3 linked regions of the Filimonas lacunae genome follow. The protein of the gene in region 2 interacts with the protein of the main gene of each other region in a pairwise test. Links are inferred from orthologs where the notes say so. Each region holds a gene or a part of one and is shown on either strand. Other genes may lie near its edges.

Region 1 (8,338 bases), 2.7 Mb from region 2 along the record:
ACCACCATAACACTTGGCAGTTACATCTTTACGCATAGCACTGATGGTTTCGCGCGCCAGCACCTTCGCTCCTACAGCTGCCTGAATGGCAATCATAAACTGCTGACGTGGCAACAGCTCTTTCAGTTTTTCGCACAGCTTACGACCAAAGTCCTGCGCGCGGCTGCGGTGGATAAGGGCACTTAAAGCATCCACTTTATCACCATTCAGCAGAATATCCATTTTGGCAATATCCGCTTCGCGGTAACCAATAGGTGTATAATCGAAAGAAGCATAACCGCGGGTATTGCTTTTCAGCTTATCGTAGAAATCAAATACGATTTCGGTTAACGGCATTTCAAAAATCAGCTCCACACGTGTGGGAGTAAGGTAGCTCTGGTTTAATAAAATACCACGCTTGCCTAAGCACAGTGTCATAATGTTGCCGATATACTCAGGCAGGGTGATAATTTGCGCACGGATGAAAGGCTCTTCTACCCTGTCAATTTTTACAGGGTCGGGCATTTCGGCCGGGTTGTTTACGATAATTTTTTCATCGCGGGTAGTATAAGCGATGAAACTTACGTTCGGTACAGTTGTAATAACCGTTTGGTTAAACTCACGCTCTAAACGTTCCTGTATAATTTCCATGTGCAGCAAACCAAGGAATCCGCATCGGAAACCAAAGCCTAATGCCTGTGATGTTTCAATTTCGTAGGTAAGAGAAGCATCGTTCAGCTGCAGTTTTTCCATGCAGTCACGTAATTCTTCGAAATCTTCCGTTACTACGGGGAATATACCGGCAAATACCATCGGCTTTACTTCTTCAAAGCCCTGGATAGCGTTACCCGGATTAGAAGCAATAGTAATGGTATCACCTACTTTTACGTCTTTGGCAGTTTTAATACCGGTAATGATATAACCTACATCACCTGCTTTCACTTCTTTACGAGGTTCCAGCCCCAGTTTTAACACACCAATTTCAGCCGCTTCATACTCGGCGCCGGTGGCCAGAAAGCGTACTTTATCACCTTTGCGAATGGTTCCATTATATATACGGAAATATGCAATAATGCCGCGGAAGCTATTAAATACGCTATCAAAAAGCAATGCTTCCAATGGCGCTTCCGCATTTCCTTCCGGAGCAGGGATACGTGCTACTACCGCTTGCAGTATTTCTTCAATACCAATACCGCTTTTACCGCTGGCCAGCAGAATATCTTCGTCTTTACAGCCGATAAGTTCAATAATCTGGTCTTTTACCTCGGGAATCATAGCCCCGTCCATATCAATTTTATTGATAACAGGGATAATTTCCAGGTCGTTGCCAATGGCCAGGTACAGGTTACTGATGGTTTGCGCCTGAATACCTTGCGAAGCATCTACCAGCAGCAAGGCACCTTCACAGGCAGCCAGTGCACGGCTCACTTCATAGCTGAAGTCAACGTGGCCGGGAGTATCAATCAGGTTTAATGTGTATTGTTGCCCATTGATCACATAGTCCATCTGGATGGCTTTACTCTTGATAGTAATGCCTTTTTCACGTTCCAGGTCCATATCATCCAATACCTGGTTCATCATGTCACGTGAACCAATGGTTTTCGTATGTTCCAGCAAGCGGTCTGCCAGGGTACTTTTACCATGGTCAATGTGCGCAATAATGCAAAAATTCCTGATATGCTTCATAAGGCGGCAAAGATAAATTAAAACTGCATTGGGTTGAGGGGGCAGTTGGAAGTTGGGAGTGAAAAGTGGAAAATAAATACAAAAAAAGGGTCAAAATCGGATGAAAACAGAAAAAAAGTCCATAGTTACTGATAACTATGGACTTACAACTATATATACGAACAACTTACTTCTTCAGTCCGTTGATAATGCTTACAAATTCGTCTGCAATTAAAGAGGCACCACCTACCAGGCCGCCGTCTACGTCAGGCTGACCAAAAATTTCTACTGCATTAGCTGCTTTTACGCTACCACCGTACAGGATAGAGATGTTGCTGGCTACTTCTGCGCCGTATTTAGCCGCTAATTCAGCACGGATAAAAGCGTGCATTTCCTGTGCCTGTGCGCTGCTGGCCGTTTTGCCGGTACCGATAGCCCAGATGGGTTCGTAGGCAATAACCACTTTCTGAATTTGCTCAGCACTCAGGTGGAATAAAGAAGCTTTTAACTGGTTGCCTACAAATTCGTTCTGAGTATTCGCCTCACGAATTTGTAATGCTTCACCGCAGCAGAAAAGGGGCGTTAAACCATTTTCCAGTACGATATTCACTTTTTCCGCTAAAAATTGGTCGCTTTCGCCAAAATATTCTCTTCTTTCAGAGTGTCCCAACACTACCCACTGAATACCCAATGATTGTAACATTTCTACAGAAACCTCGCCTGTAAATGCACCTGACTTTTTGTTATAACAGTTTTGTGCTGCAATAAATACCTGCTCTTTACCAGCAATTTTTTGTTGCGCCTGGCTCAAATAAGGGAAGGGTACTGCAAAAACCACCTGTTGGTCTTTTCCCAGTGAACTCACTTTGCCCAAAATGCCATCCAATAACGCTTCTCCCTGTTGCAGGGTCAGATTCATTTTCCAGTTCGCTGCAGCTATCTGCTTTCTCATATTACTATGTTTAAAATTCAAAGGAGGGCCAAAAGTAGAGAATAATTACTTGATGTGTTCAAATACATGCTTTAACACCTCCGTTTCCTGCACCGTTAATTCACTATGTTTCATTTTTTTCCAGTTGTTTACATCCTGAAGCGCTTTTTCAAATTCGTAACGGGTAATGCCCTTACTGCCCCAGGTAAAAGGCGCCAGCACTTTAGGGGTTAGTCCATCTCCAAATACGTTACAGCAGGTGCCTATAATAGTGCCGGTATTAATAGCAGTGTTAATAGCCGTGCGGGTATAGTCGCCCATAATCATACCACACTTAAACCCGGCCAGCACAAATTTTCCGGTACTGTGGTGCCATATTTTCACCTCGCCGCCGGTGTTTTTTACATTGCTGTTACTGGTACCCGCTCCCAGGTTACACCACTCACCTATTACCGCATCGCCCAGGTAGCCATCGTGCGCCTTGTTACTGTTACCCATTATAATAGCGTTCTTTATTTCGCCGCCTACCGTACAACGCGGACCTATGGTTGTAGCCCCATATATCTTAGCGCCCATTTTCACCACAGTGCCCTCTCCTATATATAATGGTCCGCGTAAAAACGAACCTTCCATGATCACCGCATTACGGGCAATATAAATAGGTCCGGTAGCCGCATTCAAAGTAGCAAATTCTACCTCCGCGCCTTCTTCTACGTATACCAGGTCGGGCCTTATTACCTGGTTGGTATGGGACAGGCTGGGCGGAATACTTCCCGCAGTTAACAATCCAAAATCTTTACGCGCCCATTCATCATTGCATTTAAACAAGTCCCAGGCATACATTAACCGGTTTACCGGGTGCTGCCAGGTATGTATATAAGTAAGCCGGGGCGAAACCTCCGCCAGCGAAAAAGGCCCTTCATCGCTCTCTATACAACAGGCCACTATCCCCTGTGCATCCTGTACAGCCTGCCCATGTTGCAACTGCAATATCTGTTGCAACAAAGCTTCGTCGGGTAACACAGTGGCATCTATCCAAATATGCGTACCTTGTTCAATAACAGGATATAACGATTGCAGATAGTGGGCCGTTAATATAAAAACGGGTTGATTACTCCACAGTTGCCAGCGTTGTTGTATGGTAAGCATGCCCATACGAAAAGCCGCCACTGCCCTGGTTTGTGTTAATGGAAAAAAACTTTCCCTGTCTGCCGGATCAAATAAAACTATTGCCATTACTCGGTGTTAATTATTTGAAAGTAATTATATGCCACCAATTCACCTATTTTTGCAACCCCTTTTATGAGGGATATAAGATAGCTGATGGCCTGTAAGGCACGAATTTCGTATAACCATTGATTAAGTGAAACAAATACATGAGGCAGGCATATAACTTACTTTACTTATTTCTCTTTCTCTTTTTTGGCGCGTTTACCGCCTGCTCACAGGCCGGCAGCAATGAAAAAAACGAAGCGGATGCAACAGGTGTAACAGGTGCTGATTTTCATTTTTCCGGTTTAACTCCCGAATCAAAATCTTATTATAAAGCCCGTATAGAAGCGGCCTATCATACTATATTGGGTCCCAATTTCAATGGCAGTATCCTGGTGGCCAAAAACGGGGAAATCATTTTTGAAGATTATAAAGGCTATGCCGATTTCAGGGATAAAACACCCATAACCGCCAATACCCCATTTCACCTGGCTTCTATTTCTAAAACCTTTACGGGCACCACTGTGCTGAAACTGTGGCAGCAGGGCCGTTTATCGCTGGACGATACCCTGCAAAAGTTTTTTCCTACGCTTCCTTACCCCGGCATTTCGGTGCGCATGTTGTTAAGCCACCGCAGCGGTTTACCCAACTACCTCTATTTTTTCGATTCGTGCTGGAATAAAAAAGTGAAAGCCTCCAATGAGGATGTACTCAATTTTATGGTGCAGCACAAACCGCGTTTAGATAACCAGCCCAACAGAAACTTCCATTACTGCAATACCAATTATGTACTGCTGGCCATGATTGTGGAAAAGATCACCGGTATGAATTACCCGCAGTATATGAAGGACAGTGTATTCACCCCCCTGGGCATGTCACATACTTTTGTATTCTCAGCTAAAGACACCAGCCAGTACGTGCCTACTTATATAGGCAACCGTCCTTACCCGATGGATCACCTGGATTGCACCTACGGCGATAAAAATATTTACAGCACTGTACAGGATATGTTTTTATGGGATAAAGCCCTGTATCAGCACACCTTTGTTTCGGCCGCTACCCTCGACAGCGCTTTTACACCACAAAGCCTGGAAAAACGCAGCATGCACAATTATGGGCTGGGCTGGCGTTTGTTCACCAATGCCGGCGACACCATCATTTACCACAATGGCAAATGGCATGGCAGCAACACTTCCTTTACACGCATGGTGCAGGATACTGCCACCATTATTGTGCTGGGTAATAAGTACAACCGTATGATATACCAGTCGAAACGTATGGCAGATATATTTACCGGCGGTCACGATATTAATAAACTGGAAGAATAAGTTTTGGTGTATTTTACTTACTGATTGTAAGGAATACACGCATGAAACTATTATCGGCACAGCAAATACAGCAATGGGATGCCTATACCATTGCATCTCTTTCCATATCATCCACCGACCTGATGGAAACGGCCGCCAAAGCCTGCTGTAACTGGCTTATACAGCAAGCACCAGAACAGCAAACTATCCGTATATTCTGTGGCAAAGGCAATAATGGCGGCGATGGACTGGCCATAGCCCGCTTACTGCTGGAAAAAGGTATACACAGCGAGGTGTACATACTGGAACAAGGTTCTGCCGGCACACCCGATTTTCAAACCAACCTGCAACGGTTACATAAGCTGAGTACTGCTATTCATTATATACAAGACAGTAGCTTTTTTCCTGTTATCCATTCCACCGACATACTTATTGATGCGCTTTACGGTTCGGGACTTAACCGCCCCCTGCAAGGGTTACCGCAACAACTGGTAACCCATATGAACAACTCCCCTGCCACCATATGTGCTATAGATGTGCCCAGTGGCATGTACATACAAGGCTCTTCCAAAGGCAACACCATCATACAAGCCAGCCATACACTTACTTTTCAGTCACTGAAACTGTGCTTTATGCTGGCAGAAAACGCCGCCTTTTGTGGCAACGTGCAGGTGTTACATATAGGGCTGAACAGCCAGTTTCCCGAAACAGTAACCACCAGCTGGGAGGTAACTACCACCGCAGCCATAGCACAACTCTACCAACCCCGCAACGCCTTTAGCCACAAAGGCAGTTTTGGTCATGCCTTGCTGGTAGCCGGCAGCCACGGCAAAACCGGTGCCGCCGTGCTGGCTGCACGCGCCTGTTTGCGCAGTGGCATTGGCCTGTTAACCGTGCATGTGCCCGATAGCGGCTACACGATTATACAAAGCTCAGTTCCCGAAGCGATGTGTATTACTACCCTGCAACAAAGCGATGCCGGTAAATATGCATGCATAGGTGCAGGCCCCGGTATGGGCACCGAACAAACAGCGGTGCAACTGCTGGATAGTTTATTACAATGGAACGCTGATAAGCCCCTGGTGCTGGATGCAGATGCCTTAAACATTATCAGCACACATCCCGAATGGCTTAGCCGCCTGCCCGCAGGATCGGTGCTAACACCCCATCCTAAAGAGTTTGACCGTTTGTTTGGGCCACATAATAATAATGAATATGAACGGTTGGAAAAGGCCCTGGCCATTACCATGCAATGGCCGCTGGTAATAGTATTAAAAGGACATCATACCCTGGTTGCGAGTGAAGGCAAAGGCTACTTTAACACTACCGGCAATGCCGGAATGGCCACAGGCGGCAGTGGCGATGTGCTTACCGGTATCATTACCAGTTTATTGTCGCAATATAAAAATGGATTAACGGCTGCCCGGCTGGGTGTGTATTTACATGGTTTAGCCGCCGATTTGTCGCTGGATTTGCAAAGTGAAGAGAGTTTATTGCCCTCGGATATTATCCGAAACATGGGTAAAGCCTTCCATTGGGTACATCGCTCAAAAAAAGAGGCTTAGGAATAAGCCTCTTTTGTAACCCTTCATAAACAATCCATACCCCTATGGATAGTTATTTTATCGTTTCCGATGGAACGAAATTAAAAAAAAATTAAAAAATTAAAAACTCCTTAAAGCCTTTTTCACATTTCTTTCTGCTTTTAATCGGTGAATGCTATCATTTCCAGTGGTTTTCCCTCTTTTTTTTATTAACTTTCTTTTTTAACACCTATTAATTCACTTTCTGACATTTCTTGCTCATGGAAAAAAACTTATTTATGCTGGTGCCTTTAATGGGCATCATTGGACTCTTGTACACTCTCATCAAATTTAAATGGGTATCTAAACAGGAAGCTGGCAGCAGTCATATGGTGCAGATAAGCCAGTATATAGCAGAAGGCGCTATGGCTTTTCTAAAAGCAGAATGGAAGGTGCTGTCTTATTTCGTTGTTATTGTAGCATTACTGCTGGGGGTGATGGCCCAAAGCAATCCCAATAGCAGCTGGTTAATAGCGGTAGCCTTTGTTATTGGTGCTGTAAGCAGTGCCGTGGCAGGGTATATTGGAATGAAAATAGCCACCAAAGCCAATGTACGCACCACCCACGCAGCGCGTACCAGTTTATCCAAGGCCCTGCAGGTATCGTTTACCGGCGGTTCGGTAATGGGCCTGGGCGTAGCTGGTTTGGCCGTGTTGGGTTTGGGTGGTTTATACCTGGTGTTTAAAGAAATATTTGCTCCCGGCGCTGCCGCCAATTCTATTGAAATGGTGCGCACTATTGAAGTATTGACCGGCTTTTCACTCGGAGCAGAATCTATAGCCCTGTTTGCCCGTGTGGGTGGCGGCATTTACACCAAAGCCGCTGATGTGGGGGCCGATCTGGTAGGCAAAGTAGAAGCAGGTATTCCCGAAGATGACCCGCGCAACCCCGCTACCATTGCCGACAACGTAGGCGATAATGTGGGTGACGTGGCTGGTATGGGTGCTGATTTATTTGGTTCGTATGTAGCCACGGTACTGGCCACTATGGTACTGGGCCAGGAAACCATTTCGCAGGACAATTTTGGCGGTTTTGCCCCTATCCTGTTGCCTATGCTCATTGCAGGCTCAGGCATTATCTTTTCTATACTGGGCACCTTCTTTGTTCGCATCAGCGACAGTGCGGGTGTAAGCACGCAAAGCGTGCAAAAAGCTCTGAACATGGGCAACTGGGGTTCCATTGTATTAACCGCCTTGGCCTGTATAGGACTGGTAGGTTATATATTACCGGAAACCATGACGCTCAGAGGCCTGGAGTTTACCAAATGGGGGGTACTGGGCGCAATTGGTGTAGGCTTACTGGTAGGCACTTTAATGAGTATTATTACCGAGTATTATACCGCTATGGGTAAAAGACCCGTGTTAAGCATTATACGCAAATCGGCCACAGGGCACGCTACCAATGTTATCGGCGGCCTGGCAGTGGGTATGGAAAGTACTACGTTACCCATACTGGTGCTGGCTGGTGGCATCTGGGGCAGCTATGCTTGTGCCGGTTTGTACGGCGTGGCTATAGCAGCGGCCGGCATGATGGCCACCACGGCAATGCAGCTGGCTATTGACGCCTTTGGCCCTATAGCCGATAACGCCGGTGGTATTGCCGAAATGTGTGAACTACCTAAAGAAGTTCGTGAAAAAACGGATGTGCTGGATGCCGTGGGC
Region 2 (8,419 bases):
CACAGGTATTAAATTCGGTGCAGCCGGTAACCATAGAATCTCCCTGGCCTTACAGGGAGGTTTTATAGGCCGCAGATTTGATGTTACGAAATTTAAAGGCGGGGAGCAGTGGGTGCCGTTAATTGGTTATACCTCTACTTTGCCGTTAAATGAAATGTTGTCAAAAACTTCTGCTACTGTATTTGATGCAGGTGCTGGTATTGCTTATTATGATGCTTCTGTTGATAAAAAAGTAAATTTCTTTGCCGGTTTCTCTGCTTCGCACCTTACCCGCCCGGAAGAGCCTTTTTTACAAGGTGGCAATAAAATGACCTTACCAGTACGATACAGTTTGCATGCCGGCGCCAGGATATATGTGTCGGAAGGAACCTACTTTGTGCCCAACGCTTTATACACCATCCAGGGCAATGCCAGTGAAAAAATGGTGGGTGGGTACATGCAGCTGGCTGCCAACGAAGTTACCGACTTTATGTTTGGGGTAAACTATCGCTTTAAAGATGCGATAGCGCCCTATGTAGGGTTGGTATATAACAACCTGGCTATTGGAGCCAGTTACGATATCAACATGTCGCAACTGGGCAAAATGGCTCGGGGCAGCAACAGCTTTGAGATATCATTAACGCTGCTGGGTAAAAAAACAGAAACAGTTGACTATTTTAAATGCCCCAGGTTTTAAAGACATTTTACATGACAACGAAGAATACAACTCTATATAAAAAATGGCTTGTGTGGGGCATGCTATTGCTGGCAACCGGCAATAATGCATCAGCCCAATCTGGAAGCTACATTCGCAAAGGCGATTTGCATTTTGAAAACCATAGTTATTATGAAGCAGCGCAGTGCTACGAGAAATTTTTGAATCCTTCTTTACGCAACGGAGCCGTCGAACCTTATGTACAACGTAAAATAAGCTACTCCGATAAAACAGCCACTACCAGCAAACCTGCGGATATATGGTATAAACTGGGAGAATGTTATTTATTACTGAACATGTACACGCTGGCAGAAAAAAGTTACCGGCAGGCTATACAACTGGATAGTATACAACAAATGCCGGCGTTTTTAAAACTGGCAGTATGCGAGTGGTCGAATGGAAAATTAGCGGATGCTGAAAAACATCTGAATCAACTAGCAGCAAGCAAAGAGGTTGATGCATCATTGCGTAACCAGGCTGCTAAAGCATTGGAAAGTTTGCAATGGACAAAGCAGCAATTGCAAAATAGCGAGCCGTTTGCTACTGTTAGTAAACTGAATGCAGGCAGCAACTTTGCCAATGGTATCTATGCCCCCTTTATAACTAACCTTAACGGGCAGCTGGTATTTACAGCTATCAGTAAAGAACAGGCTAAGCAATCGCCGTTGTATATCAATGGTATTTATGCGGTACAATGGAATGACAGCATAACAGCAGCTCCTGCTGTATTACAGCATAGTGATGAATGGCATTATGGAACGGCTTCTTTTACCAGTGATGGCAAATACATGTACTTAACGGCTAAAAAAGTCAAGGGAACGAATAGTAGCTGTATAATGGTGGCTATAAAAGACAAGCAAGGAAACTGGAGCACTCCTGTTGCATTAAATGCAATAGTGAATGTGCCTGGTTACAATAGCATGCAGCCTTTTATCAATGCCGAAGGCAACCGTCTTCTCTTTTCCAGCAACCAGCCTGGAGGTATAGGTGGTAACGACTTGTGGATGGCTGATATAGATGCTGCCGGTAAAGTAGTAAAGGCTAACAACCTGGGATCTGTTATCAATACGCCTGCTGATGAAGAAGCGCCTTTTTATCAGGCGAATTCACAAACACTGGTATTTGCCAGCAATGGCCGTATTGGCATGGGCGGCTTTGATTTATACAGCAGTAAAGGCGAAGGTGTTCATTGGCAAACACCTGTGAACCTGGGCTATCCTGTAAACTCGCTAAAAAACGACATTTACTTTTTCAGCAATGCAACTAATGACATATTACAGCATGCATTGATCAGTTCTGACAGGGAATCTGATTGTTGCTTGCAACTGTATGCTGTTACTCAAAAGCCTGCGTCGGTGAAGCCTGCGCCGCCTGTAGCAGAAAAGGTACCTGTTACGCCGGAAACGCCGATGGCTGTGCCGGACACGGTAGCAACACCCGTAACACCTGAGCAGGTAGGGTTAAAAAGTGTTACGTTGGAAATGGCAGTTCGTTTTGCTTTTAATAAGTCAACGCTGGATAAAAGCGGCCGCACTGTATTAGATTCTCTGGTACAAATGATGAAGGAAGATACAACGGCAATTGTTGATATCACTGGCCATACAGATGCGGAAGGTGCAGCAGCTTATAACCTCCGGTTATCACGCGCCCGGGTAAACAGCTGCCTGGAATACCTGAAAACAAAAGGAATAGATACTACCCGCGTTAACAAGGATGTGTATGGAGATACCCGCCCGGTGGCAGCTAATAAAATAGGAGAGAAAGATAACCCTACCGGAAGACAGGAAAACAGGAGAGTGGAGATTAAAGTAAAGTATACAAAACAATAAAGCCCCCCATCAACCCTAAATCCATAAAAAAAAGCAGCTCCCCACCAGGAAGCTGCTTTTTTATTATCGCTACAGCATAAACTATTAATTATATTTTTTCTTTTTCAATGCTGCTTTTACAGTAGCATTCAGGTTAGACAATAAGTCTAAGTTTACACCATACAGCTTAGCATCAGCCTCCAGATCGTTAATGGTAGTAGTATAATTTTGCCATGCGCTTTTACCAGCGCTGTTGGTGCTATATAAATTGTCATAGTTAGGCATGTTAACAGCCAATATGGTTGTGCTTTCGGTAATACGGTTAAGATCGTTGTTACCAGCTGGCAATATCACCGCTATCTTCCATACTTTTTTAGGTACTGCTACACGGCCTTCGTCTAAAGTACTAACTGTGTCGGTATGGTTACGGCCTAAACCACCGCTGCCGTAGTTACCCATAATAATATAAGCTTCTCCCGAAGTGCTTACCAGGGTGTTGCGGATATAGTCTTCCAAACCTTCCCATGGTCCCTGGTTCAGGTAGGCTGCCTGTGGAATCATGTTGGTCATATAAAACGTGGTGCTGTTGGCGGCAGTGGTGCTGGTGCGGTCGCCGGAAGGACAGTTGTGTCCTCTGTCAAAGCCGGAAGCGCTTCCATTATAACTGGATGCACCTACCTGATACCAGCCACTGGGTAAACCTGTATACGGTCTGAAATCATCCTGTCTGCTGGCAGTGCCTACATCTGAAGCCTGTAAATGCCAGCTCACCCATACCGGGATACCTCTGTCGCGGCTATACGCTTCTGCGTAATAGGTTTGGTTGATCAGGTAGTTGTTGGGATAAGCGCTGTTGGGTAATGCATTGGTGGGGTTACCCAGCAACAGGTTGTTGTTATCACCCGCTGTAATGGTATCTTTAACCTCTACAGGGATAGTTACATTAATAGTGTCGGGAGTAGTGGCTGGTGGCTCTTCCGCTTTGTTTACGGTTTGTTTGGTACAGGATATAGTAAACAATAATGCTACTAATGCCCCTGGTAAAAATTTCTGCTTGTTCATGTGTGTAATTAAAATAAGTAAGGCATTGGATAAAAAGTGCAAAGAAATAAACAGTTAGGCTATAAAATAGGTTTTTATACGATAATTTGCCGCATTAAATTTAGGTTATGTTTACGAATTATACATTTACAGTTGTTGAAAAGTTCATGCGTTATGTGCAGGTGGATACACAGAGCGATCCGGCATCTGCTGCTGCTCCTACCACAGAAAAGCAGAAGAACCTGGGCAGTGTGCTGGCAGAGGAATTAAAAGCAATGGGGCTGGCCGATGCGCATATGGATGAGTATGGATATGTATATGCAACAATACCTTCCAATATTACGAAGCAAGTTCCGGTGATCTGTTTCTGCAGCCATGTGGATACGGCCCCTGATTGCAGCGGCACTCATGTAAAGCCTATCCTGCATAAACAATATAATGGTGCAGACATAGTTTTACCTGACGATGCCACCCAGGTTATTTCTGTAAAGGATTACCCATATTTACAACAACATATAGGTCAGGATATTATCACTGCCAGCGGCTTAACCTTATTAGGTGCAGATGATAAAAGCGGTGTAGCGGAAATCATGGATATGGCTAACTACCTGTTACAACATCCGGAGGTAAAGCATGGTGAAATTAAAATACTGTTTACACCAGATGAAGAAGTAGGCAAGGGCACTGCTCATGTAAACCTGAAAAAGCTGGGAGCGGAGTTTGCCTATACATTGGATGGCGGCGAGCTGGGCACCTTTGAAGATGAAACCTTTAGCGCCGATGCTGCTAAAATTACCGTGAATGGTGTAATAGCGCATCCGGGCTATGCAAAAGATAAACTGGTAAATGCCTTAAAAATAGCAGGTGAAATACTGGCTGCACTGCCTGCAGGTGAGTTTAGCCCCGAAACTACTTCCGGCAGGGAAGGTTTTGTGCACCCTGTGGCTATAGGTGGCATTGCTGAAAAAGCTACTATTGATTTTATAGTACGCGACTTCACTACTGCCAACCTGGTCAAACACGAAGCCAGGTTAAAAGGTATTGTAGAAGAGGTGCTGAAAAAGCATCCCCGTGCTACCATGACTTTTGAAGTACATGAGCAATACCGTAATATGAAAGAGGTGTTGATAAACCATCCCCAGGTAGGTGCTTATGCCGAAGAAGCATATCAAAGAGCCGGTTTACAGGTAACCAAAGAGCCTATCCGTGGCGGCACTGATGGCAGTCGTTTAAGTTTTATGGGACTGCCTTGCCCTAACGTATTCACCGGCATGCAGGCTATTCACAGCAAGCACGAATGGATTGGGGTAAGGGATATGCATAAGGCTGTAGAGGTGCTGGTACACCTGGCACAGGTATGGGCCGAAAAGTAATGCTGGTATAACCGCCTGCGGATCAAATTAGCTCCGCAGGCCGTAATTATAGAATGTTTCGTATTTTGTTACCCTAAACTCGTTGAAAATGACCGTTCCAATTGTAATTCTTGTAGTAATTCTGCTTATTCTACTAAGCGGACTGGCTACAGTGAACCAGGCTACCATTGCGGTAACTACCGTATTTGGAAAGTATAACCGTATTCTTCGCCCGGGATTGAATGTAAAGATCCCGTTTATTGAAAACATCTATCGTCGCATCAGTATCCAGAACAGATCGGTAGAGCTGGAATTCCAGGCTGTTACTATTGATCAGGCTAATGTGTACTTTAAAAGTATGCTGCTGTATGCTGTGTTAAATGCCGACGAAGAAACTATTAAAAAGGTAGCATTTAAGTTTATTAGTGACCGCGATCTTATGCAGGCGCTCATCAGAACTATTGAAGGTAACATACGTTCTTATGTAGCCACTAAAAAGCAGGCAGAAATACTGGGCTCCAGAAGAGAGATTGTAGATTCTGTAAAGTCGGAGGTAGACCATGTGCTGGAAGAGTGGGGATATCATTTGATGGACTTGCAGATCAACGATATCACGTTTGATAAAGCAGTAATGGAAAGTATGAGCAAAGTGGTGGCCAGTAATAACCTGAAAGCCGCAGCTGAAAACGAAGGTCAGGCTTTACTGATTACCAAAACCAAAGCTGCCGAAGCAGAAGGTAATGCTATTAAAATTGCTGCGGAAGCAGAAAGAGAAGCCGCCAAATTACGTGGTCAGGGTGTGGCGCTGTTCCGTGAAGAAGTGGCACGTGGTATGAGTCATGCTGCTGAACAAATGAAGCAGGCTAACCTCGATACCAATGTCATCCTTTTCAGTATGTGGACAGAAGCCGTGAAAAACTTTGCGGAAGCAGGTCAGGGAAATATCATTTTCCTGGATGGCAGTCCCACCGGTATGGAAAACAACATGAACCAGATTATGGGCATGATGAAGATGGGGATGGACAAAAAATAGGATAAATTCTTCTTAAAATGGCAAGACAACGAAATTTATTAACACTCAGAGCGTTGTTTTGCCATACACTCTATTTTAGCGCTCATATAAAATTGTAAGAATGGGATTACTGTTACAGGTGGATAGTGCCAAATTGTTGAATGCAGCAGCCAATGCTGTGCAACAGGCACCTCAGCAAATATCACTTTGGAGTTTGTTGAATAAAGGGGGCTGGATCATGTATCCCTTGTATTTACTGCTGGTAGCATCCATCTTTGTTTTCTTTGAAAGATTGATTGCCATTCGCAAAGCTTCCAGGATTGATTCCAATTTTATGAGCATTATACGGGATAATATCATGACCAATAATTTGTCTGCTGCCCGCAATATGGCCCGCAATACAGACAATGCCGTGGCGCGTATTATCGACAAAGGCTTACAGCGTATAGGCAAGCCTATTGATGTGATTGAGAAAAGCATGGAAAACGTAGGGCAGCTGGAAATGTATAAAATGGAAAGAAACCTGAACATTTTGTCACTGGTGGCTGGTATTGCACCCATGTTCGGATTTCTGGGTACCATTGTAGGTATGATTCAGTTGTTTTATGAAATCAACAGCACCGGTAATTTCGAGTTAAGTGTTATTGCAGGTGGTATCTACGTGAAAATGGTTACTTCCGGTACCGGTTTAATCATTGGCTTAATTGCCTACGTGTTACATAATTTCCTCACTACACAGGTAGATAAAACAGCTAATAAAATGGAAGCGGCCAGTGCTGAATTCATAGATATTTTGCAGGAGCCGACAAGATAGTAGTTGTAGAAGCGTTTATTAATTGATTATTTCCAAACAGTAGTATGAATATAAGGAAGCGTAAAAAGTCTCATACCGAAGTGCATACAGGTGCATTAAATGATATTCTGTTCATACTGCTGTTGTTTTTCCTGATCGTATCTACCCTGGCCAATCCCAATGTAGTAAAGGTGAATAACCCCAAAGGCCAGAAAGACACCAAAGCCAAACAAAACATCGTAATTTCTATTGATAAAGATCAGAAGGTGTACATGGGACAAACAGAGGTGCCCCGTGAAATGCTGGACTCTTTATTGAAAATGGAAGTGACAAAATATACCACTAATATTGACACCCCTTCTGTGGTGATCAATGCCGATAGCATCGCGTTTTATGGCGAGGTATTCCGTATTATGCGGGTAGCTAAAAAATCGGGTGCTAAAGTGGTTGCCAACGTGCAATAAAACTGTACGTATAGCCGTGCTAACCGGCTTTTACTGCCTTTATCATCCGGTCTTTACCCTGCATGTCTTTTTTTAACTCTATTTGGGTAAAGCCATTATGGGCAAGTAGTTGCACTGTTTCTTCTCCCAGTGCTTCATTAATTTCAAAAAACAACAGGCCCTGTGCTTTTAAGTGTTGTTGTGCAAAAACGGCAATAGTGCGGTAAAACAACAGCGCATCCCTGTCCGGTACAAACAAAGCCAGGTGGGGCTCGTGCTCCAGCACATTGGAGTGCATGGCTACTTTTTCCATCTCACGGATATAAGGAGGGTTACTTACCACCACGTCAAAAACCGGAAAGGTAGTCCAGTTGGCGGGTTGCAGAATATCGGCCTGGTGAAAGGTAACCGCGGCTTCCAGCTTAGCCGCATTTTGCCTGGCCACGGCAAGCGCCTGTAGCGATATATCCAGCGCATGAACCTGCGCTTGTGGCAATTGTTTTTTTATAGCAATAGGGATACAGCCGCTTCCTGTGCCAATATCCAGCAGAGCAGGGGCCGGTAAGTGAGTGGCTTCCTGTACAATCCATTCTACCAGTTCTTCTGTTTCGGGACGGGGAATAAGCACATGGGCATTTACCAGAAAGGGCATATTGGCAAACCAGGCTTCTTCCAGCACATACTGCAACGGCATGGATTGTAGCAGTTGCAGGGTGTACAAAGTAAGCTGGTTGGCTTCGGAATGCGTTAAAGACCGTGTGCCATGTATCAGCCTGTCGGTACGGCTTAGCCCCGTAATATGCACTATTACCAGCTCGGCTATGTTGGTTGCCTCCCGGCTGTCGTATAACCCCGCTAATTGTTCCTGCGTGCGTTTGTAAGCCTCCTGAACGGTCATACTGCAATGTTAGCACCATTTCAACTACTTTTGCACAAAATGTTCAGCCACGAATCATATATGCAACGATGCCTGCAGCTGGCAAAGCTGGGGGCGGGCAGAGTAGCGCCCAACCCTATGGTAGGCTCGGTGCTGGTATATGAAAATCGTATTATAGGCGAAGGATACCACGAAGTGTATGGAAAAGCGCATGCTGAGGTAAACTGTATAAACAGTGTACGCCCCGAAGATGCACATCTGATACCGCTTGCTACCATTTACGTGTCACTGGAGCCTTGTGCGCATTTTGGTAAAACCCCACCTTGTGCTGATTTAATTATTAAACACGGCATTCAAACGGTAGTGGTGGGCTGTCGCGATCCTTTTAAAGAGGTGAAT
Region 3 (8,346 bases), 610 kb from region 2 along the record:
CGATACCACCAGCACTTATATAGTAATTAAGCCATTACCTGTAGCTGGTATTTCTTATAGTGCGTTGAATTTCTGTCGTAAGCTTGATGCGGATAGTGCACATGTTACGGTGACGGGCATCACTGGAGGAACGTTTAGTTCAGTAGCTGGCCTGTCGTTGAATGCAGCGAGTGGTTCAGTAGATGTGAAGGGCAGTACCGCCGGTACTTACCGTGTGTTGTATACTTTCAACGATGGAAGTTGTAGCGATACTACCAGCACTTATATAGTAATTAAGCCATTACCTGTAGCTAGTATTTCTTATAGTGCGTTGAATTTCTGTCGTAAGCTTGATGCGGATAGTGCGAAGCTTACTCAAACCGGTGTGACTGGGGGCGTGTATACTTCTGCTGCTGGCTTGTCGTTGAATGCAGCAAGCGGTTCAGTAGACGTGAAAAGTAGTTCCGTTGGTACTTACCGTGTGTTGTATACATTTAGTGATGGAGATTGTAGTGATACTATCAGTACTTATATTGTGATTAAGCCATTGCCTGTGGCTGGTATTTCTTATAGTGCATTGAATTTCTGCCGTACGCTGAATGCAGATAGCGCGAAGATTACTCAGACTGGTGTAGCTGGTGGCGTGTACACTTCTACTGCCGGCCTTTCGTTGAATGCGGCCAGTGGTTCAATAGATGTGAAGAGCAGCACAGCTGGCACTTACCAGGTGCTGTATACTTTCAGTGATGGAAGTTGTAGCGATACTACCAGCACTTATATTGTAATTAAGCCATTGCCCGTAGCTGGTATCTCTTATAGTACGTTGAATTTCTGTCGTACACTGGATGCGGATAGTGCGAAGCTTACTCAAACCGGTGTGACTGGTGGCGTGTACGCTTCTGCTACCGGCCTGTCGTTGAATGCAGCAAGCGGTTCAGTAGATGTGAAGAGCAGTACTGCGGGCACTTATCGTGTGTTGTATACTTTCAGTGATGGTAGCTGTAGCGATACCACCAGCACTTACATTGTAATTAAACCATTGCCTGTTGCGAGTATCTCTTACAGTGCATTAGATTTCTGCCGTAAGCTGGATGCGGATAGTGCGAGGATCACCCAAGTTGGTGTTGCTGGTGGAGTATATTCTTCAGCTACCGGCCTGTTGTTGAATGCCGCGAGTGGTTCTGTAGATGTGAAAAGTAGTACTGCTGGTACTTACCGTGTGTTATATACCTTCAGTGATGGAAGTTGTAGTGATACTACCAGTACTTATATAGTAATTAAGCCATTGCCTGTGGCTGGTATTTCTTATAGTGCGTTGAATTTTTGTCGTAAGCTGGATGCGGATAGTGCGAAGATTACCCAAACCGGTGTTGCCGGTGGGATATATACTTCTACTACCGGATTATCATTGAATGCAGCGAGTGGTGCTGTGGATATAAAAAGCAGCACCGCTGGAACTTACGGTGTGTTGTATACATTCAGTGACGGAAGCTGTAGCGATACCACCAGCACTTATATAGTAATTAAGCCATTACCTGTGGCCAGTTTCTCTTATAGCAACCTGAGCTACTGCCACAAGCTCGATGCAGATAGTGCGAAGGTGATATTAACGGGGGCTACCGGCGGAACATTTACTTCCTCTACCGGTTTAGCACTGAATGCGAACAGCGGTTCAGTAGATGTGAAGAGTAGCGTAGCAGGTACTTACCAGGTGTTATATACCTTTAATGATGCCAATGGCGGTTGCAGCGACACCACCAGTTCTTATATTATCATTAAATCGTTGCCGGTAGCACACATTGCTTACACTTCTGCCGGATATTGCGGCAGTAAATATGCTGATTCGGCCAGGGTAACACAAACGGGTACTACAGGCGGAACGTACGCATCTGCTACCGGTTTAAGCCTTCATGCTGTTAGCGGTGCGGTGGATGTAAAAAGCAGTACGCCGGGTACTTACCGTGTGATATATACTTTCAGTGATGCAAATACGTGCGGCGATACTACCAGCACTTATGTTACCATCTATGCTTTACCGGTTGTGCCAGCTATAAGCGGTGCAGCTGATATATGTAAAAACAGTTCCACTGTATTCACCAACAGCATGCCTGGTGGTGTGTGGAGCAGCAGAAACCCTGGAATTGCTGCCATACTGGCCAGTGGAACCGTGAACGGCGTAAGTGAAGGAACAGCTATTATTGATTATGCTGTTACCAATACCGCCGGATGTACAGATAGCGCACAATTCACCATCCGTATAGCCGTTGCCCCTGTGTTTACTTTGTCTGATACGTCGCTTACCTGTAATGGCAGCAATAATGGCAAAATAGCTGTTGTTACTGCAGAAACAGGGTTGAGCTACTCGCTCAATGCCGGAACGTATCAGCAAAGTAATGTGTTTAGCGGGCTGGCAGCCGGTACTTACACGGTTACTGCTAAAAATGCAGGAGGTTGTACTACCGCCATGCAGGTAACTGTGAAGCAGCCGGATGTATTAAGCGTTAGTGAAACGCATACAAACGTAGTATGTCATTCAGAGTCTACCGGTGCTGTTGATGTAACAGTTACGGGTGGTACTGCCCCTTATACTTATAGCTGGACTTCGGGTGCTGTAAGCCAGGATATTTCCGGTTTACCGGCAGGCACCTATAAGGTTACGGTAAAAGATGCCAATGGTTGTAGCAGCGGCGTATCTGCCACTATTACCGAGGTGATTGGTGTGTTTACGGTAAACGCACCTGTTAAACAGAAGTATGGAATAGTGGTGATTACCGGTACTACGGTAGGTAAAGCTACTGTAACGGTTACTTACCCGGATGGCACTACCAGCTCAGCAGTGGCTGCCAATAACGGAAACTTCAGCACTACTTCACCTGGAGATGTGAACACCGGTGATATTATAGTGAAGGTTACGGATGTGGCTACGGGAGCCGTTTGTACAAAAGTGATTCACTATATCAAAGTGCCATCGGCCGACCTGGAAATAACCAAAACACTGGTAACGGAAGGCACGATATATATGAACGCTTATGCTACCTTCCAGATAACGGTAACTAATAATGGTCCGGACAATGCTACACAGGTAATTGTGAATGATGCGTTGGCTTCTAATATAGACAGAGCCGATTCTATAGTGGCATCGAAGGGTACGGTAACGTATAATGCAGTAACCGGCCAGCTGGTGTGGACAATAGATGCAGTGAACACCGATGAAACAGTGCTGCTTACTTTCAGGGTGCATGTTTCGGGCAAAGGAAAGCTTACCAACACCGCTACTGTAACGGCGAAAGAAAGTGATCCGGATATGAGTAATAACATAGCATCAAGCACACCGGCCACTATTGTAACGCAATTCCTCATTCCAAACGTAATTACTCCCAACGGAGATGGTAAAAACGATACGTTCTATATCGGCGGTTCCGAGCTGTATACCGGCACAGATCTGATCATCTTTAACCGTTGGGGTAATGAAGTGTATCATTCCCGTAACTACGATAACTCGTGGGCGGGTATAGGTTTGAGTGGTGGTGTATACTACTATGTGATGAAGATTAACATGCCGCAAGGGCAGCAGGTGTTTAAAGGATATATACAATTATTAAAATAAAAAAAAGACATTCAATACCGATGAAAAGAGCAGTGTGGTTAGGTATAGGTATGTTGCTGGCGGTTACCGGAAAGGTAGCCGCGCAGCAGGATGTACAGTTTAGTCAGTACATATTTAACGGGTTGAGTGTAAACCCTGCCTATGCCGGCTACCAGGAAAATTTGCATTTGCATGCGGCTTACCGCCAGCAGTGGGCAGGTTTTCCGGGAGCGCCTAAAACAGGACTTGTATCGCTGGATGGTTTAACCAATGCCCGTGAAGACAGGGTGGGGATAGGCGGGCAAATAACCTGGGATAAACTGGGGCCACAGGAATCTACTTCGTTGTACGGTTCATATGCCTATCGTATTCCTATGAACGAGGAGGGCGATCGCAGGCTTTCGCTGGGTATTGGTTTTGGCTTTACACAATACTCTTTAAATGGCAGTGAGTATGAATATCGGGATGCCAATGATCCTTTTGTGCCGTTGGGTAAAGTATCCACTTTTGTTCCTGATGCGCGGTTTGGGGTGTTTTATACAACGCCTTTATCTTTTATAGGGGTGAGTGTGCTGGATTTGTTTTCGGTGGCGCGTGACCGCAAACTGTATTACGGCAATGGGGTAACCTATACTACGCTGAATAAAACAAGGCACTTATATGTGAGTGCCGGCACCGTGCTGGAACTGTCGGAAAATGTGAAGCTGAAACCTTCCTTTATGTTGAAAGAAGACTTTAATGGACCCGCCAATTTAGATATCAACACCTTTGTTTTACTGGCCGACAGGTTGTGGCTGGGCGGATCGTACCGTACAGGTATAAAGGCATTGGGTAAAAGCAACCTGCAAACAAACCTGAGCAGCAATGATGCTGTGAGCGTGATGCTGGAAGTGTTTGCCAATGATAATGTACGGATAGGGTATTCGTACGATTTTATGACCAATGGCTTATCCGGCTACCAGAAAGGATCGCATGAATTGTCTATCGGTATCCTGTTTACCAAAGAGAATCCCGAATTGTCGAAGGTGCGATGCTATAAATACTTTTAGGGAGAATTTACTACCTTTCGCGCCATACATGTAACAGCGGCCTTATGCCGTATAAAGCAAGGATATGAAAAATGTAGTACTTGCCAGCACTTCCACCTTATATGGTGGAACTTACCTGGATTACCTGCTGCCGGTGGTAACTGAATTGTTTGCAGGAGCAGACGAAATTATATTTATTCCTTATGCGCGTCCTGGCGGTATCTCGCACGACGATTATACTGCCAATGCGGCTGCCTTTTTTGCCAATGCCGGCATTTATGTTCGGGGGCTGCACACGTTTGATAACCCCGCCGAAGCCATAGCGCAAGGTAAAGGCTTTTTTACCGGTGGGGGCAATACCTTTTTGCTGGTGAAGCAACTACACGAGCTGCAGTTGATGCATGTGCTGGAACAGGCGGTAAAAAAAGGTGCCCCTTATTTAGGCACCAGTGCGGGCAGTAATATTGGTGGGGTGAATATGCAAACTACTAACGATATGCCTATTGTGTACCCGCCTTCTTTTGCAACTATGGGGCTGGTACCGTTTAATCTGAATCCGCATTACCTGGACCCGATTCCAGGGCTGCCACATATGGGCGAAACGCGGGAAACCCGCATCAAAGAGTTTCATACTCAAAACGATATACCTGTGGTAGGCCTGCGGGAAGGAGGCTGGATAAGGGTGAAGGGGGAGCATATTACCCTGGAAGGCACGCCGGATGCCCGCATTTTTTTGCCGGGTAAAGCGGCTTATGAGACGAAAACAGGTGCCGATTTGGTTTTTTAGCTATTTTGCGGCCCCGTTGTAATGTATATGAACAGAAGTTAGAGCGGTAAAAAGACATTCAATATGATTATTGTACCTAAAGTACGCGGATTTATCTGCTTAACATCCCACCCCGTTGGATGTGCGCAAAATGTAGTAAACCAGATTAACTACGTAAAATCAAAAGGAGCTATCAACGGTCCTAAAAAAGTATTGGTAATAGGTGCTTCTACCGGTTTTGGTTTGGCATCGCGCATTACCAGCGCCTTTGGAGCCAATGCTTCTACTATAGGTGTTTATTTTGAAAAACCGGCAGCAGAAGGCAAGCCTGGCAGTCCGGGTTGGTATAACACCGCTGCTTTTGAAGCGGAAGCGCAAAGTGCGGGATTATATGCCAAAAGCATTAACGGTGATGCGTTTTCTAAAGAGATCAAGCAAAAGACCATAGAGCTGATCAAGGCCGATCTGGGCCAGATAGACCTGGTTATTTACAGCCTGGCTTCTCCACGCAGAACACATCCTGTTACCGGTGTTGTACATAACAGTGTATTAAAACCTATTGGCGAAACTTTCCGTAACAAAACGGTAGATTTTCATACCGGTGTTGTTTCTGAAGTGTCAATTGAACCTTGCACAGAAGAAGATATTGCCAATACCATTGCCGTAATGGGTGGGGAAGATTGGGAAATGTGGATGGATGAGTTAAAAGCGGCTGGTGTGCTGGCTAATGGTGCTACTACCGTTGCTTACTCTTATATCGGGCCAAAATTAACCGAGCCGGTATACCGTAAGGGCACCATCGGTATGGCTAAAGATCACCTGGAAAAGACTGCATTTGTTATTGATGAAAAGCTGAAAGACCTTAACGGTCATGCTTACGTATCGGTAAACAAGGCATTGGTTACCCAGGCAAGCTCTGCTATTCCTGTTATTCCTTTGTATATTTCTTTGCTGTATAAAGTAATGAAGGCAAAAGGTCTGCATGAAGGTTGTATTGAGCAGATGCAGCGTTTATTTGCAACCCGTTTATTCAACGGCAGCAAAGTGCCTGTAGATGAGAAAGGCCGTATTCGTGTAGACGACTGGGAAATGCGCGAAGATGTGCAGGCAGAAGTGGCTGCACTGTGGGCAGAAGCTACTACCGAAAGCCTGCCAAACATTGGCGACCTGGCTGGTTATAGAAATGACTTCTTTAACCTGTTTGGTTTTGAATTTCCTGGCATCAACTACGAAGCGGATGTAAATGAAATGGTAGCAGTTCCTGGTTTAGTATAACGCTATACCCGGTAATACATAACAGGCGGTTATCTGAAAAGATGGCCGCCTTTTTTATTGTTTTTATCGTTAAAACTGCAGCGAAAAGCTATTCCTGTTCATATATAGATTTTAAAGTTTTTTAAAGGTGATTTTAAACAGGGCTTAATTGCCTGGCCTGTTATGCCAGAGAGGTTATGTGTATCTTTAAAGGCAATCCATTTATCCGTTCAACTGCTAAATATCTAGGTATGGGAATGAATGGCCAAAACTCCTTACAAAAGGCCAGCTTGTTTAAGCTGATAGTGCCCGGAAATGATGCTGATGATACCATTAAACTTAATAAGCTGGAAGAATGCTCTATGGAGGCTGATAATAACGATTTGCAAAGATTGCAGGACTATAAGGAAGAACTGGAAGCTAGTAAGCGGTTGCTGGCTGAAACCTGCGCCATAGCAAAAGTAGGCGGGTGGCATTATCAGTTACTGAACCGTAAGTTAACCTGGACACCTGCCGCTTACGAAATTTACGAAAAAGATACCTCTTATATTCCTCATCCCGATACCGTTGCTGAACTGTTTCGGCCTGATTATAGTAAACAGGCGATCGCTAAAATTAAAGAAGCTGTTGCAGCAGGGCTTTCTTGGGAACATGATGGGTTATTGCTGTTTGAGGGGGGAAGAAGTAAATGGGTGAAGGTAAAAGGAGAGCCTATACGGGATGAGCATGATCAGTTGGTAGCCTATAAGGGCTTTGTGATGGATATTAATGATACTATGCTGGAAAGGATAGAAAACGATAAATACCGCGAAGCGCTGGAGGTACGTGATCATTTGCTGAATGAAGTGGGGGCTATGGCCAGGGTAGGTGGCTGGAAAGTGAATTTGCAGCAAAGAGTGATGTACTGGACCAGGGAAGTATATCGCATTCACGAACTACCCGAGGGTACGCCACTTTCGCTGGAAGAAGCTTTTTCGTATTATACCCCTAAATCGCAACTGCTGCTGCGGGATGCTGTTAAACGGGCCACGGATTACCTGATACCTTACGATATGGAGTTAGAGTTGACAACTGTTACCGGTAAGAAGATATGGGTACGCTCCATTGGTAAGGCCATACTGGATGAGAACGGAAAGGCTAAAGCTTTAATAGGTACTTTACAGAATATACAGGATCATAAGGTGCGGGAAGCGCAGTTACAGCAACAGCATAATATTATTAAAGAACAGAAAGAACGGCTGGAAAACTTTGCGCATATTGTATCGCATAACCTGCGTTCGCATGCCGCTTCCATCACTGTTTCGCTGGAAGTATTGCCACTGGCCACGGAGGAAGAAAAGCAGGAAATTATACAGAATATAGAACGCATCAGCACCAATTTACACGAAACGTTGTACCACCTGAACGAGGTGATTAAAATAAAAAATGATTCCCGGGATGCTATACAAACGTTGTATTTCAAAGATGTGTTTGAGCAGGTGATGCATGTGCTGGATTTGCAGATGAAAAAGAACAAAGCCCGCATTACAGCTGACTTTTCGGGCTGTGACCAGGTGCAGCATATTCCCGCTTATATGGAAAGTATTTTACTGAACCTGGTGTCGAATGCTATTAAATACCGTAGTCCCGACCGGTTGCCGGAAATAAAAATCTGCACTACTCGCCATAATGGTAAAGTGCGGCTGACAATTACGGATAATGGTTTGGGAATTGATTTACACAAGAACGGGCAC

What was found.
Region 1: the proteins of pepT (region 2) and tpiA interact in binary tests that used the Escherichia coli proteins (3 or more experiments, as listed by UniProt). The link is inferred for Filimonas lacunae from one-to-one orthologs.
Region 3: the proteins of pepT (region 2) and pepE interact in binary tests that used the Escherichia coli proteins (3 or more experiments, as listed by UniProt). The link is inferred for Filimonas lacunae from one-to-one orthologs.

What each region holds. Positions count from the first base shown.
Region 1 is NZ_AP017422.1:2,767,813-2,776,150, reverse strand. What follows is about bases 715-3,582. They hold tpiA (triose-phosphate isomerase), read right to left. Parts: upstream 2,597-3,582; coding sequence 1,832-2,596; downstream 715-1,831. Other genes in these bases: FLA_RS10940 (putative sugar nucleotidyl transferase), read right to left, coding at 2,642-3,582; lepA (translation elongation factor 4), read right to left, coding at 715-1,665. In the rest of the region: more of lepA, read right to left, coding at 1-714; more of FLA_RS10940, read right to left, coding at 3,583-3,811; FLA_RS10935 (serine hydrolase domain-containing protein), read left to right, coding at 3,952-5,115; FLA_RS10930 (bifunctional ADP-dependent NAD(P)H-hydrate dehydratase/NAD(P)H-hydrate epimerase), read left to right, coding at 5,157-6,659; FLA_RS10925 (sodium-translocating pyrophosphatase), read left to right, coding at 6,899-8,338. UniProt on the Escherichia coli protein: Involved in the gluconeogenesis. Catalyzes stereospecifically the conversion of dihydroxyacetone phosphate (DHAP) to D-glyceraldehyde-3-phosphate (G3P).
Region 2 is NZ_AP017422.1:5,433,881-5,442,299, reverse strand. Bases 2,845-5,793 are described here. They hold pepT (peptidase T), read left to right. Parts: upstream 2,845-3,671; coding sequence 3,672-4,916; downstream 4,917-5,793. Other genes in these bases: FLA_RS21445 (SPFH domain-containing protein), read left to right, coding at 5,005-5,793; FLA_RS21455 (DNA/RNA non-specific endonuclease), read right to left, coding at 2,845-3,564. Outside these bases: FLA_RS21465 (PorP/SprF family type IX secretion system membrane protein), read left to right, coding at 1-676; FLA_RS21460 (OmpA family protein), read left to right, coding at 688-2,523; more of FLA_RS21455, read right to left, coding at 2,608-2,844; more of FLA_RS21445, read left to right, coding at 5,794-5,928; FLA_RS21440 (MotA/TolQ/ExbB proton channel family protein), read left to right, coding at 6,029-6,721; FLA_RS21435 (ExbD/TolR family protein), read left to right, coding at 6,766-7,164; prmC (peptide chain release factor N(5)-glutamine methyltransferase), read right to left, coding at 7,184-8,041; bifunctional diaminohydroxyphosphoribosylaminopyrimidine deaminase/5-amino-6-(5-phosphoribosylamino)uracil reductase RibD, read left to right, coding at 8,102-8,419. UniProt on the Escherichia coli protein: Cleaves the N-terminal amino acid of tripeptides.
Region 3 is NZ_AP017422.1:4,823,345-4,831,690, reverse strand. Bases 3,654-6,529 are described here. They hold pepE (dipeptidase PepE), read left to right. Parts: upstream 3,654-4,678; coding sequence 4,679-5,380; downstream 5,381-6,529. Other genes in these bases: fabV (enoyl-ACP reductase FabV), read left to right, coding at 5,444-6,529; FLA_RS19045 (PorP/SprF family type IX secretion system membrane protein), read left to right, coding at 3,654-4,614. In the rest of the region: FLA_RS19050 (discoidin domain-containing protein), read left to right, coding at 1-3,586; more of FLA_RS19045, read left to right, coding at 3,607-3,653; more of fabV, read left to right, coding at 6,530-6,634; FLA_RS19030 (sensor histidine kinase), read left to right, coding at 6,865-8,346. UniProt on the Escherichia coli protein: Hydrolyzes dipeptides containing N-terminal aspartate residues. May play a role in allowing the cell to use peptide aspartate to spare carbon otherwise required for the synthesis of the aspartate family of amino acids.